DNA from 4 places in the Pseudoalteromonas carrageenovora IAM 12662 genome. Region 2 is predicted to be linked to each of the others. Evidence: predicted binding sites of a transcription regulator. Region 2 holds the regulator's gene; each other region holds the start of a gene.
What was found. The regulator sigma-54, encoded in region 2, starts transcription at its own class of promoters, with help from an activator protein. The targets are predictions, from matches to a motif close to GTTGGCACGNNNNTNGNNT.
Positions count from the first base shown of each region.

Region 1: glnA (glutamate--ammonia ligase) is a predicted target of sigma-54. The motif match lies at 1,555-1,573, and genes of this name have one in related genera.
Region 3: flgJ (flagellar assembly peptidoglycan hydrolase FlgJ) is a predicted target of sigma-54. The motif match lies at 1,796-1,814, and genes of this name have one in related genera.
Region 4: ALFOR1_RS07170 (EF-hand domain-containing protein) is a predicted target of sigma-54. The motif match lies at 1,962-1,980, and genes of this name have one in related genera.

Region 1 covers NZ_LT965928.1:3,390,242-3,393,690, forward strand. The annotation lists gene typA (translational GTPase TypA) at 1-1,122, opposite strand, end outside; gene glnA (glutamate--ammonia ligase) at 1,629-3,035, shown strand; gene ALFOR1_RS15385 (DUF4124 domain-containing protein) at 3,148-3,449, shown strand, end outside.
Region 2 covers NZ_LT965928.1:592,129-595,577, forward strand. The annotation lists gene rapZ (RNase adapter RapZ) at 1-150, opposite strand, end outside; gene ALFOR1_RS02755 (PTS sugar transporter subunit IIA) at 167-619, opposite strand; gene hpf (ribosome hibernation promoting factor) at 624-911, opposite strand; gene ALFOR1_RS02765 (RNA polymerase factor sigma-54) at 938-2,437, opposite strand; gene lptB (LPS export ABC transporter ATP-binding protein) at 2,507-3,232, opposite strand; gene lptA (lipopolysaccharide transport periplasmic protein LptA) at 3,229-3,449, opposite strand, start outside.
Region 3 covers NZ_LT965928.1:2,688,584-2,692,032, forward strand. The annotation lists gene flgK (flagellar hook-associated protein FlgK) at 1-764, opposite strand, end outside; gene flgJ (flagellar assembly peptidoglycan hydrolase FlgJ) at 766-1,758, opposite strand; gene ALFOR1_RS12210 (flagellar basal body P-ring protein FlgI) at 1,893-2,987, opposite strand; gene flgH (flagellar basal body L-ring protein FlgH) at 2,999-3,449, opposite strand, start outside.
Region 4 covers NZ_LT965928.1:1,560,111-1,563,559, reverse strand. The annotation lists gene rluB (23S rRNA pseudouridine(2605) synthase RluB) at 1-664, opposite strand, end outside; gene scpB (SMC-Scp complex subunit ScpB) at 661-1,251, opposite strand; gene ALFOR1_RS07170 (EF-hand domain-containing protein) at 1,401-1,922, opposite strand; gene ALFOR1_RS07165 (exonuclease III) at 2,145-2,576, opposite strand; gene xthA (exodeoxyribonuclease III) at 2,817-3,449, shown strand, end outside.

The DNA.
Region 1 (3,449 bases), 820 kb from region 2:
CATGTTCTCGATTAGGATACCAAGGTGTAATTCACCACGACCCGATACGCGGAAGCTATCTGGGTTGTCAGTATCTGCAACGCGAAGTGCTACGTTGTGTACTAATTCTTTGTCTAAACGCTCACGGATATTACGTGATGTTACAAACTTACCTTCTTTACCACAGAACGGAGAGTTATTTACAGAGAACGTCATCGTTACTGTAGGCTCATCAACGCTTAGTGGAGGTAGTGCTTCAACATTGTTAGGACAACAAACTGTGTCTGAAATCTTAAGTTCGCCAATACCTGTTACAGTTACGATGTTACCAGCGTAAGCTTTATCAGTTTCGATACGCTCAAGACCTAGGTAGCTTTGTACTGCACCAATTTTACCGTTACGTTTTGAACCATCTGCACCGATGATTGTAACTTGTTGGTTAGGAGCAACAGAACCACGTTTGATACGACCAATACCAACTACACCAACATAAGAGTTGTAATCTAGTTGAGAAATTTGCATTTGGAAGTCACCTTCAGGATCTGCATCCGGTGGTGATACTTCTTCAACGATCATCTTGAACATAGGTTCCATGTTTTCTGATGGCTCGTCTAAATCTAATGTTGCCCAGCCGTTGATAGCTGATGCGTAGATTACTTTAAAGTCTAACTGTTCGTCAGTTGCACCTAGGTTGTCGAATAAATCAAAGATTTGATCCATAACCCAATCAGGACGTGCACCTGGCTTATCAATTTTATTGATAACTACGATTGGCTTTAAGCCTTGCGCGAATGCCTTTTGCGTTACGAAACGCGTTTGTGGCATTGGACCTTCTTGAGCATCAACAAGTAATAATACTGAGTCAGCCATCGAAAGTACGCGTTCAACTTCACCACCGAAATCGGCGTGTCCCGGAGTATCTACGATATTGATATGGTAGTCGTTCCAAGAAATGGCTGTGTTTTTAGCCAAAATGGTAATACCACGTTCTTTCTCAATGTCGTTTGAGTCCATCACGCGCTCTTCGTTACCGCCGCGTGTTTCTAATGTACCTGATTGCTCAAGTAGTTTGTCAACCAGAGTTGTTTTACCGTGGTCAACGTGCGCGATAATCGCTATATTTCTTAACTGTTCGATGCTCATATATTTACTCAGAGAAATTAATTCTCATTGATCCTGCAAGATCTACGCACTCATCTGCGTTTTCACGAGATGTCCAAGCATAGGATTTAAAAGGGCGCATATTATCCCTCATTAATGACATGGATGAAAGTTTATCCAATACAATTTTCAAAACTTTCTCAATACTTTTACTAAGTATCTGTTTTATATATGACAATTATATGAATTAAATTTCAATTAATTTTTGAAAAACAGCCTTTTTTGCTATTTCGGTGATATTTTTGGCACTCTTTTGCATTTAGGTTATGCTAATTTGAAGCGATTAAATTAGCAGCAAATTACACCCTGTAAATTTTGCACCAAAAGGGATTTTTTACGCACCAAATGGGTGCGTTTGTTTATTCCATTTTGATGCAACTATAAAATTTCAAAGTATAAACAGCCAGTTACAATCATGGCACAAAATCAGCTTACTAAATATCAAAGCAATTATGCAGCAATAATAAAACCCAATAGTTGGAGGACACATGTCACAATCGGTTTTAGATTTTATTAAAGAAAATGACGTTAAGTTCATTGATTTACGCTTTACTGACACTAAGGGTAAAGAACAACATGTATCTATTCCTCATCACCAAGTTGATGAAGACTTTTTTGAAGACGGTAAAATGTTCGACGGTTCTTCAATTGCAGGCTGGAAAGGCATTAACGAATCAGACATGGTGCTAATGCCAGTACCTGAGTCTGTTAAATTAGACCCATTTACAGAAGAAACAACGCTAATTGTTCGTTGTGATGTTGTAGAGCCTTCTACACTACAAGGTTACGAGCGTGACCCTCGCTCTGTTGCAAAACGCGCTGAAGATTACATGCGCTCTACTGGTATCGCAGATACTGTATTATTTGGCCCTGAGCCAGAGTTTTTCCTTTTTGATGACGTTAAATACAAATCAGACATGTCTGGTTCAATGTACAAAGTTGACGCTGTAGAAGCAGCATGGAACTCAGATAAAGATTACGAAGGCGGCAATACTGGCCACCGTCCTGGTGTTAAAGGTGGTTACTTCCCTTGTTCACCGGTTGATTCTTCACAAGATTGGCGTTCAGCTACGTGTTTAGTTCTTGAAGAGCTTGGCCAAGTAGTAGAAGCGCATCACCATGAAGTAGCAACAGCAGGTCAAAACGAAATCGCTACTCGCTTTAATACAATGGTATTAAAAGCGGATGAAATTCAAGAAATGAAATATGTTATCCACAACATGGCTCACTTGTACGGTAAAACAGCCACGTTTATGCCTAAGCCAATTGTTGGTGATAACGGTTCTGGCATGCACTGTCACCAGTCTTTAGCTAAAGACGGTGTTAACCTTTTTGCTGGCGATAAGTACGGCGGTCTTTCTGAAGACGCACTGTACTACATTGGCGGTATTATTAAGCATGCTAAAGCAATTAATGCTTTTGCAAACGCATCTACTAACTCGTACAAACGTTTAGTACCAGGCTTTGAAGCACCAGTAATGCTTGCATACTCTGCACGTAACCGTTCTGCTTCAATCCGTATTCCAGTGGTTCCATCTGAAAAAGGACGTCGTATTGAAGTACGCTTCCCAGATCCAACAGCTAACCCATACCTTGCTTTCTCAGCAATGCTTATGGCTGGCCTTGACGGTATCAAAAACAAGATCCACCCTGGCGATGCAATGGATAAAGATTTATACGACCTTCCAGCTGAAGAAGCAGCAGAGATTCCAACTGTTGCAGCGTCACTTGACGAAGCACTATCTGCACTTAGCGCAGACCGTGAATTCTTAACTCAAGGTGGTGTATTCACTGATGACTTAATTGACGCTTACATTGGTCTTAAGTCTCAAGAAGTTGAAAAGCTTAACATGACAACTCACCCAGTTGAGTTTGAAATGTACTACAGCTGTTAATTTAGCTGTTAAAAAATGTGTGTTCTCAAGCCCGCTTTGCGGGCTTTTTTAATGGTAAAGTTAATCAAACTCCACTAGAGTTAAGTTACCGATAAAAATGCAGGGCTGCAGAGTGAATTACAAGATTTTATTACTATTAATTGCTTTAGGATTAAGCAATTATGGTTATGCGGGTGAAAAAAAAATATACGCTTGGAAAGATAAAAATGGCGTATTAGTGTTCTCAGACACACCCCATAAAGGCGCTACCGAGGTAAAACTCACAAGCCAAAGTCTTAATATGCCTGCAACGAATACTGACGTTTTTAACGAGCCAACCCAACCTCAACAAGCGGCGTTTAAAATTGCCATTTCCTCGCCTGAGCATAACCAAACTATACGTGAAAATACCGGTAGTGTTTATGTTACTAGCCG
Region 2 (3,449 bases):
TTTATCGTAGGTATCCGATACGCTTCGCACTAAAGAAGGCAGTAGGTTTACTGGAATGTTATCTACGCAATAATAACCTAAATCTTCTACAACGCGTAAAGCAACCGACTTCCCAGAACCAGAGCGGCCACTTATGATAATTAACTCCATTTATCACCCTTTTAAACTACGATTGATTAACAATAACTTGGTAAAGCTCAGCATCGGATTTTGCACAGCGTAACTGTTTACAAAATTCTTTGTCATTTAGTTTATCAGCTATGGTTGCGAGAGTCTTTAGGTGCTGTTGGTTATCACCATCTGGTACGATGAGTGCAACAAATATATCAACAGGGCGGTTATCAATCGCATCAAAATTTATGGCTGTCTCGCTTACAAGCACTATTGCTAATGGCTCTTCTGCGCCACTCATTCTTCCATGAGGAATTGCAATACCACGGCCTATGCCTGTGCTACCAAGCTTCTCTCTATTCATTAGAGCACACAAAATATCTTGCTGAGAAAGATAAGGAAGCTTTTCATGAGCGAGTTCGCTAATAAACTCTAAAATTCTTTTTTTGCTATTAAAAAGGACCGCAGCTTTGCTGCAGTCCTGGCATATAAGTGAGCTTAATTTCATCATATTAGTGTCGAGCAAGCTTCTCTTTGTGTTTAATAACTTGACGATCGAGCTTGTCAATCAACGAGTCTATGGCAGCATACATGTCTTGATGTTCGGTAGATGCAAATAACTCTGCACCACTTACATGGATTGTAGCTTCAGCTTTTTGGTTAAGTTTTTCTACATCGAGAATGACATGAACATTGTTTATATGATCAGAATGCCTTTCTAGCTTTGCAAATTTATTATTTACGTAGTCTCTTAATGAATCAGTAACATCTACATGACGACCAGTTAAGTTTAGTTGCATAAGCGTTTTCCTCTTTGTTTTGCGTCTTATATCAAACTCTTTCGTTGATTAGACGGTGGAATAGCCAGAGATTCGCGGTATTTTGCGATTGTGCGTCTAGCTACTTTAATTCCTTGCTCAGCCAATATATCCGCAATTTTACTATCACTCAATGGTTTTGCTGAGTTTTCTGCGGCAATCAGTTTTTTAATCAAAGCGCGTATTGCTGTAGATGAACACTCACCACCATTTTCGGTGCTTACGTGGCTTGAGAAAAAGTATTTAAGCTCAAATATACCACGTGGCGTGTGCATATACTTTTGAGTAGTTACACGCGAAATAGTCGACTCGTGCATCTCTACCATTTCAGCAACATCGTTTAAAACCATAGGTTTCATGGCTTCTGGACCGTGTTCAAAAAAGCCCTGTTGTTGCTTAACAATACAATTAGTTACTTTTAGTAGTGTGTCGTTTCTACTCTCTAGGCTCTTTATAAACCATTTAGCTTCTTGTAAATGAGAGCGAATAAATTGACTATCACCACTAGATTTAACTGTTCGTGACATAGCTGCATATTGGCTATTAACACGTATCTTAGGCATGCTATCTGGGTTTAGCTCAACTACCCAACGGCCTTTTATTTTTTTAACTGATACATCGGGGATCACATACTCTGATTCTTCCCTTACAATAGTATCTGCTGGCTTAGGGTTTAGAGTGTGAATTAACGTCATTACTTCTTTAAGCTCGTCTTCTTTGAGCTTAGTTTTCTTCATTAATGTACGATAGTCGCGAGCCGCTAATAGATCAATATGATCGGTTAAAATCATCTTTGTTTCATTGATAAAAGGCGTATCTTTATCAAACTGATTTAGCTGAATACACAAACACTCTTGTAAGCTACGAGCTGCTATACCCACCGGATCAAACAACTGAATACGTTTTAAAACGGCTTCTATTTCATCAAGTTCAACTTCGCCCTCGTCGTCGTTCTCTTGATTAAAGCTTTCTAAAATATCTTCACAGCTTAGCGTTAATATACCTGAGTCATCGACTGCTTCAACAATCGCTATTGCAATTGCTTCATCAGTAGGGCTAAACGGCGTGAGCTGTAATTGCCACATTAGGTATTCGTGAAGAGTTTCGGTTGAAGCACCTTGGTAAATAGACTCATCTTCTGGCATAGGGCCTGATGATGAAGCAGGAGCTGCGCTCATGTACTCATCCCAGCTTACATCCATAGCCATTTCGTCACTTACTGTGTCTTTAGTAAGTGCTTCACCACTGTCTTGCTCGTACTCGCTTGGTTTTTCGTCGGCATTAGCACTTACGGTTAATTCATCGTTATCTGCTTTTTGCTCGTTTTTGCCAGCTGATTCTTCCGTGTAATCTTGTTCATCTACTTCTAGAAGCGGATTGCTATCAAGCGCTTCTTGTATTTCTTGCTGGAGATCCAATGTACTGAGTTGCAACAAACGAATTGCTTGTTGCAGTTGTGGAGTCATTGTAAGTTGCTGGCCCATGCGCAGCTGTAATGATTGCCTCATGTATCTCTAACAATCCTTTTATGTTGTTATAATTAATACTAGCAGATGCTTAAAGACATGGCGTAAATGTTACAGCCTAAATTGCTCGCCTAAATAAACATCGCGTACCGTTTTATCATTTAATACGTGCTCTGGTGTACCAGAAGCGATTAACTCTCCATGAGAAACAATGTAGGCTTTTTCACAAACATCAAGGGTTTCTCTTACGTTATGATCGGTAATTAATACACCAATCCCACGATTTTTAAGATGTTCTATTATTTTCTTTATATCTAACACCGATATAGGGTCTACACCTGCAAAGGGTTCGTCGAGCAATATAAATTTAGGATTAGCAGCTAGTGCGCGTGCAATTTCTACGCGGCGTCGCTCACCACCCGATAAAGCCATACCTTGGCTGTCTCGAATATGTTGAATACTAAATTCATCTAACAAGTTGTTAAGCGTATCTTCTCTTGCTTTTTTGTTAAGCTCTTTCCGCGTTTCTAAAATAGCCATTAAATTTTGATAAACGGTAAGTTTTCTAAAAATTGATGACTCTTGTGGTAAGTAGCCTATGCCTAATCTAGCACGACTATGCATAGGTAAAAGAGTAATATCGTTCTCATCAATAGAAATTTTGCCTTTATCACTCGGTACAAGGCCCACTATCATATAAAATGTAGTGGTTTTACCTGCGCCGTTAGGCCCAAGCAATCCAACAATACTGCCAGCTTTGACTTCTAGACCAACATTTTTTACTACTTCACGGCCTTTATAGCTTTTTGCTAATAGCTCTGCTTTTAATGTACTCATGGCTGGCCTTTGTCACTTTTTTTTACTTTTTTAGGCTCAACAGGCACTAAAATAGTGTGAACGCGATCGGTAGAGTTTTCATCTTTTTCGGCGCTAATTAATTGCTGTTGCATGTCGTATGTAATACTTTTTGCATTGATTTTTTGCCCCGCTTGAGCGACCTCAGCATCGCCAACTAGCGTTAAAAATCGCTTAGCAACATCGTAGCGTACTTCGT
Region 3 (3,449 bases), 1.5 Mb from region 2:
TTTACGTCAAGTGTGAGTTCTTTAAAATTAGGATCAGGGTCGCCCGACAGTGAAAACAAGTTAAAAGTACCGTTCTCCATAACTAAAGACTCGCCAGTGCCCATAAATACAAGCTTTTCGCCATTTGGGCCATCAAGAGTTTCTATATCAACTAATTCTGATAGCTCACGAATTGCTAAATCTCGTTGATTGTAAATAGAGCTTGCGTCTGATGCGTTATTTGTTCCGTTTACTACCGCTATCTCTTGGTTTAACGTATTAATATTTTGAATTAATGAATTTGCCTCGTCAGAAAAAATCTCGAGTTGTTCGTTCACTATGCTTTGCTGCTCAAGCACTATGCCTGAAAGTCTATCCATTTGATCAACTAGGCTTTGCGCATCAGTCATTACCAATGAGCGAGCAACAGATGAAGAAGGCTGGTTTAATGCCTCTTGCACGTTGTTGAAAAGCGAATTGATACCAGTTGATAAATTATTAGATTCTTCAGAAAAAATGGTATCTACACGGTTTGCCTCAGTAACAAACTGATCAAAAAATGATTTATTAGAGGTATCGCGATTTAATTGCGATTGGGCAAACTCGTTCAAAAGCCTATATGTTTCGCCCCGCCCTACTTGATTATCAACCATAGTGGTAAATTCAGTTCGCTCACGTACGTAGCCCTCAGTATTTACATTGGTGATATTTTTACTGGTCGTTTGCAAAAGCTCAGAGCTTGAACGTACCCCAGCACTGGCAATATTTAATAAACTAAACGACATATTACTTCACTCCTTGGGCAAACGCGCTTGTTGCAATATTTTTAAGCTCACTGCTATTTAGCACTTTTTTAATTTTACTCGCGTAATTAGGATCGGTTGCGTAGCCTGCTTTTTGTAGTGAATCTAAAAATTCATTTGGCTTTGCGGTATTTTGTAGTGCTTCTTCGTAACGTGGGTTTTGCGTTAAAAAATCAACAAAGTCGTTTACGCTATCTTTAATAGAATCGTAGGCTCTAAAGCTTGCTTGTTTTTTAACAGCTGTACCTTGCTCAAACTCAAGTGTTACTTTACTTGCTTTGTCGCCTTCCCAGCTTTTATCTGACTTAATATTAAATAAGTTATTTGAGCTGCCACCATCACTTTTACTAATGATATGCTTACCCCACCCCGTTTCAAGGGCGGCCTGAGCCACCATTACAGCTGGGTTTAAGCCAATTTTTTGTGCTGCAGTTTTAGCGTGTTCCCACACTGAACTTACAAACTGCTCTGCTGTTTCAAAATTAGTGCTACTCGCTTTAGGCTCATTAATATTGGCTTGAGTACTATCAATAGCAGCTGCTTGTTGCTCGTTTTTTTCATGCGCAAGTGTTGACCCAGCACGCTTGTCACTAAAAAAGTCATTTGTTGTTCTTAACACTGAACCGGGCATAAAGTTATCTGCTTCTGGCGAAAGCTGCTGCACTATTAAATCAGCTAAACCTAGAGAGCCGTTTGATGAAAGCTCAGAGGAAAGCTGCTGATCGTGCATTTCTTCAAAAAACTTTACACCACTTGAATTAAAAGGACTGTCTTCGTCTTCGAAAGCTTCATTTGCTTTGCGCATTCCTTTTAGCAGCATTTGCGTAAAAATAGCTTCAAATTGTGCAGCCGCTTTTTTAAGCGCAGCTTTTGAGGCATCAGTTGATGCATCACCGCTGTTTAAAGCGTCTTGACGTAATGTATTTAAATTACTTAAATCAAAAAAGTTTTGCTTATCGAGGTGATTTGTTTCCATCAGCTTTTTGACACAAAAATGAATAATGCTTTAACAAATGCAAAAATTGAGCCAAAGAAGGGGAAACAATAAAAAGCTTAAGTCCCTTTTGTATACTTAAGCTTTGTTTGGAAGGAGTAACAACCTGCAACTAATTAAATAACAACAAGCTGACCGTTAATGGCACCCGCTTCTTTTAGGGCTTCTAAAATAGCCATTAAATCGCCAGGCGCTGCACCTACTTCGTTTATTGCACGCACTAAATCGTCAAGACTAACGCCCGGGTTAAAAACAAACGCACGAGAATCATCTTGGTTTACATCAATAATGCTTTGCTGCGTGACAACAGTATCGCCGTTTGCTAGCGGATTTGGTTGAGAGACATTTTGTTGCTCTGCAATTGTTACAGTTAAGCCACCATGCGTAATTGCCGCTGGCTGAAGCTTTACGTTTTTACCAATAACAATGGTACCTGTTCGCGAATTAACAATAATTTTTGCTGCTGTATCAGCGGGTTTAAACTCAAGGTTTTCAAGCGTAGATAAGTAAGACACACGCTGCGAGGCATCCCGTGGCGCTAAAACTCTTATAGAAGCAGCATCCAGTGCTTGTGCACTATTAGGGCCCACTAAATCGTTAATCGTTTTTTCTAAGCGTTTAGCAGTTGTGAAGTCTGGGCGATTTAAATTAAAAGTAATGTAATCACCTTGCATAAACGGGCTTTCTACGGCGCGCTCTACAGTAGCACCATTTGGCACTCTGCCAACTGTAGGTGTATTAATAACAACTTTACTGCCATCAAGCCCTTGGGCGCCTAAACCACCGACAATTAAGCTACCTTGTGCAATTGCGTACACGTTGCCATCTACCCCTTTTAAAAAGGTTTGCAGCAACGTACCACCACGTAAACTCCCTGCACTACCAATAGACGAGACAGTGATGTCAATTGTTTGCCCTGGTTTTCTAAAAGCGGGTAACTCAGCATGAACAGCTACTGCAGCTACATTTTTAATTTTAGGACTTTGCGTAGAAGGAAGCGTAATACCAAAACTATTTAGCATGCCTCTGAAGCTTTGTTGCGTATATGAGTTTTGCTCTCCAGTGCCAGGTAGGCCAACAACTAAACCATAACCAACTAATTGGTTAGACCTTACGCCTTCGACCATAGACACGTCTTTAATGCGCTCGGCGCTCGCAGTAAACTGCAAGCTTAGTAAAACGACTAAACATAAAGCTTTTAGGCTCTTCATGTTGCTACCCTCTAAAATGGAAACAGCGAACTGCTAAAGAAGCGTGTAAGCCAACCTGGACTTTGCGATTCTTGTGTTTGACCTTTACCCGAGTACTGAATACGAGCATTTGCAATGCGGTTTGACTCTACTGTGTTATCAGCACTTACATCTTGCGGGCGAACTAAGCCTTCGAGCCTAATAAATTCTTCACCGGTATTTAAGGTTAGCCATTTTTCGCCGCGAATAACTAAATTACCATTTGGTAAAACACGCATAACATTTACCGAAATATCGCCTACTAAACTGTTTGATTGATTTGATTTAGAATCACCCGTAAACGATGAATCGCTGCCAATACCAAACTGAATACTGTCGCCACCAATATTTACAGGTAAACCACCTAAGCCGATAACAGGATCGAGGCTTGCGTCAGTTTCTTTATCTGTTTCTGTTTTAGCGGCTTTAGTAGCTTGGGTAGAC
Region 4 (3,449 bases), 970 kb from region 2:
CAAGTTCTAATTTACCGTAACGAATACGAATAAGGCGAGATACTTCAACATCTTGAGACTGCCATAAACGACGAACTTCGCGGTTACGCCCTTCATTAAGTGTAACGTTAAACCAGCGGTTAATACCTTCGCCGCCCATTGGTTTTACGCTTAAAAACTTAGCGGGACCATCTTCTAGTTCAACACCACGAGTAAGATTTTTAACTGTTTCATTCGTTACTTCACCAAATACTCGAGCTGAGTATTCACGCTCTACTTCGTAGCTTGGGTGCATTAAACGATTTGCAAGCTCGCCGTCATTGGTAAATAACATTAGGCCTGCAGTATTAATATCCAATCGTCCAACTGCAATCCAGCGTTCACCGTCAATACGAGGTAAGCGATCAAATACAGTACGACGGCCTTCAGGATCTTTACGTGTACTTAACTCACCTTCTGGTTTGTTGTACATAATTACACGACAGATACGATCTGCTTTTTCTTCAATTTTTACAGTATGACCGTCAACACGAATTAAATCGGTTTCTTCAACACGGTCGCCTAACTTAGCTACTTTACCATTTACACTAACGCGGTTAGCATCAATGTATTTTTCCATTTCACGGCGTGAGCCTACGCCTGCACGGGCTAAGACTTTTTGTAACTTTTCACCTTGTATACTCATTCGGATGGTTCTCTCACAGAAGGATCGCTCATTAACTGATTAATTTTGCTTTGCTGATCTGATGGCAAAGCAGGTAAATTCTCTAAACCTGTTAACGAAAAATAATCTAAAAATTGCTTAGTAGTTGCATATAATGCCGGTTTACCCGGCACTTCTTTATGCCCTACCACTTTAACCCACTCACGCTCGAGAAGGGTTTTTATAATTGTTGAGCCGGTAGTAACGCCTCTTACTTGCTCTATTTCACCACGTGTTATTGGTTGCCTGTAGGCTATTAACGACAACGTTTCTAAAAGCGCGCGCGAATACTTAGGCGCTCGTTCTTGCCATAAATTGCTCAGCCAAGGGCTTAAGCTACTACAAGCCTCAAACCGATAACCGCTGCCAACTTCTACAAGGCGTATACCTCGTGTCTGAAAGTGGCTTTCTATAGCTTCAATTGCAGCGTTAATTCTTGCCATTGATATAGCTAAATCAGCAAGTACTGTGTCTTTTAAATGGCGCTTACTAACTGGTTTGTCTGCGACAAATATAGCCGCTTCAATGATCTCAATTAATTGCTCATCACTAATTCGACGACCTGCCATAATTTTGCTCAGCCTTTTAAAATACACAGCCATCTATTATGACAGAACATCATAAAAGGTGGAAAATATATCTGCCTTTTATCTAAATTAAATGCACAAAAAAGCCAGCAATTAATGCTGGCTGTTTTTATTAACTAATTTAGGTAATATTAGCTGTGTCTTAATACCTTAAGAGCATCATCTTCAGCTACCGCTTTACCGTATTTTTTAATATAACCTTTAAACTCACCTTTACTGATGCGCTTATCGTTATTACCATCCATGTATCCAAAATGGTTCGAAATATCATCATCGTCAGCTTCTTCTACTGAAATATAACCATTTTTATCGTTATCTAAGCTTCTAAAATCATTTTCGATTTTATCAAACTTTGCTATTTTAGCTTTAAATGCTGACTCACTAACTTCACTGTCAGTGGCTACCTTACCGGTATTTAATTGCATGTAAGCGTTAAATTCTTTACGACTGATTTCATTATCCATGTTGGTATCAATATTTGAAAAATGGCCCCAGATGCTGTCATCATCTGCTTCTACTTTTGAAATATAACCATCACTGTCGTTATCTAAGCTTGCAAAATCGCTATCGATTTTTTCTAAACCTTGGTTTGATGCACAAGCCGCTAAGCTCAAAGATGCTAAAATAGTTGTTGCTAGTGTTAACTTTTTCATAAGACGTATCCTTGTAGTTAGTAAATGTCACTTTAACTAATACAAATCCGATGCCAATATAAATAACACTCTAACTATCAATTGGTTAGTGGTTTTTAGCTTATTTTATATACTCTAATCAATTACTTAGCTTTGCAATGATTGCAGCCTACCTTGTAATTTTTGCAAAAAAATGCCCGGTTAAAACCAGGCATTTTCTAAAAGATAATTTTTAGCTTAAAATTAAATTGCAGCGTTTTGGTAACGCTTAACAAACTCAGTTGCGTTTTGACCATTACATTTTAAAGAGTTTAAGTTACCAATCTTTTGACGTACTGGTGCTAAACCTTTTTTAAGTGCAGTCATACATAACTGTGTTTCTTGGTGTGCATCTTTAGCAAATACTTCTACTTTATCTACTGATGAAGTACTTGCCGTCGCTTTTTTAGCGATATCACGAATGTCTTCACCGTTACACAAAATACTCTTAGAAAAACGAGATAAATAAACGCCATGTTGCGCAGCTTCTTTACGGGCAACGCTAAAGCCTTCGTTAGCACTTAATACACATAATTTAGACTCAAGTTTGTTGTCTTGGCTGAAGTAAGTGTTGCTTTGTGCACAAACAGTTGCAGATGCAAATAAAGCGGTAGCTAAAAGTAGTTGTGTTTTCATGAGAGATCCTATTTGAACGAGCTAAACAAGTAATTTTTGCGCATTATATATTCAAAATAGTTAATATCAATTGAATTTTTTATTTATTTAATTAATTAATAATGCATTTACAATGTTTAAACTTTAGCCATCATTTGATCAACATTTGTGCAGCTATTAACTCAATTCAGTCATGTTATGTACGCGTATTTACTGATACAATTTATGCCACTAAATAGAACCAATTTTAAGGTAAATTTTATGAAAGTGATTTCTTTCAATATCAATGGTCTGCGTGCCCGCCTTCATCAATTACAAGCAATAATAGATAAACATCAACCAGACGTTATTGGCTTGCAAGAAATTAAAGTTCATGACGAAGCATTCCCATTAGAAGATGTTCAAAAAATGGGATACCACGTTTATTTTCACGGTCAAAAAGCACATTACGGTGTAGCTATGTTATGCAAAAAAGAACCTAAATCGGTCTTAAAAGGGTTTGCAACAGATACTGATGAATCACAAAAACGTATGATAAGCGTAACCGTTGAACAAGATAATGGCCGCGACCTAACCGTTATGAATGGTTATTTCCCACAAGGCGATAACATTAATCACGAAACTAAATTTCCTTATAAACGCCAGTTTTACAAAGATTTAATGACCCACCTTGAAACTAACCACACACCAGAGCAAGACGTAATTGTAATGGGCGACATAAACATCTCCCCTACCGACCTAGATATTGGCATTGGTGATGCAAACGCTAAGCGCTGGTTAAAAACAGGTAAATGTTCTTTCCAACCAGAAGAGCGTGAGTGGTTAGCAACATTATTAAATTGGGGCTTTACAGATACCTTTAGAGAGCAAAATCCCGAAACAAACGATCAATAT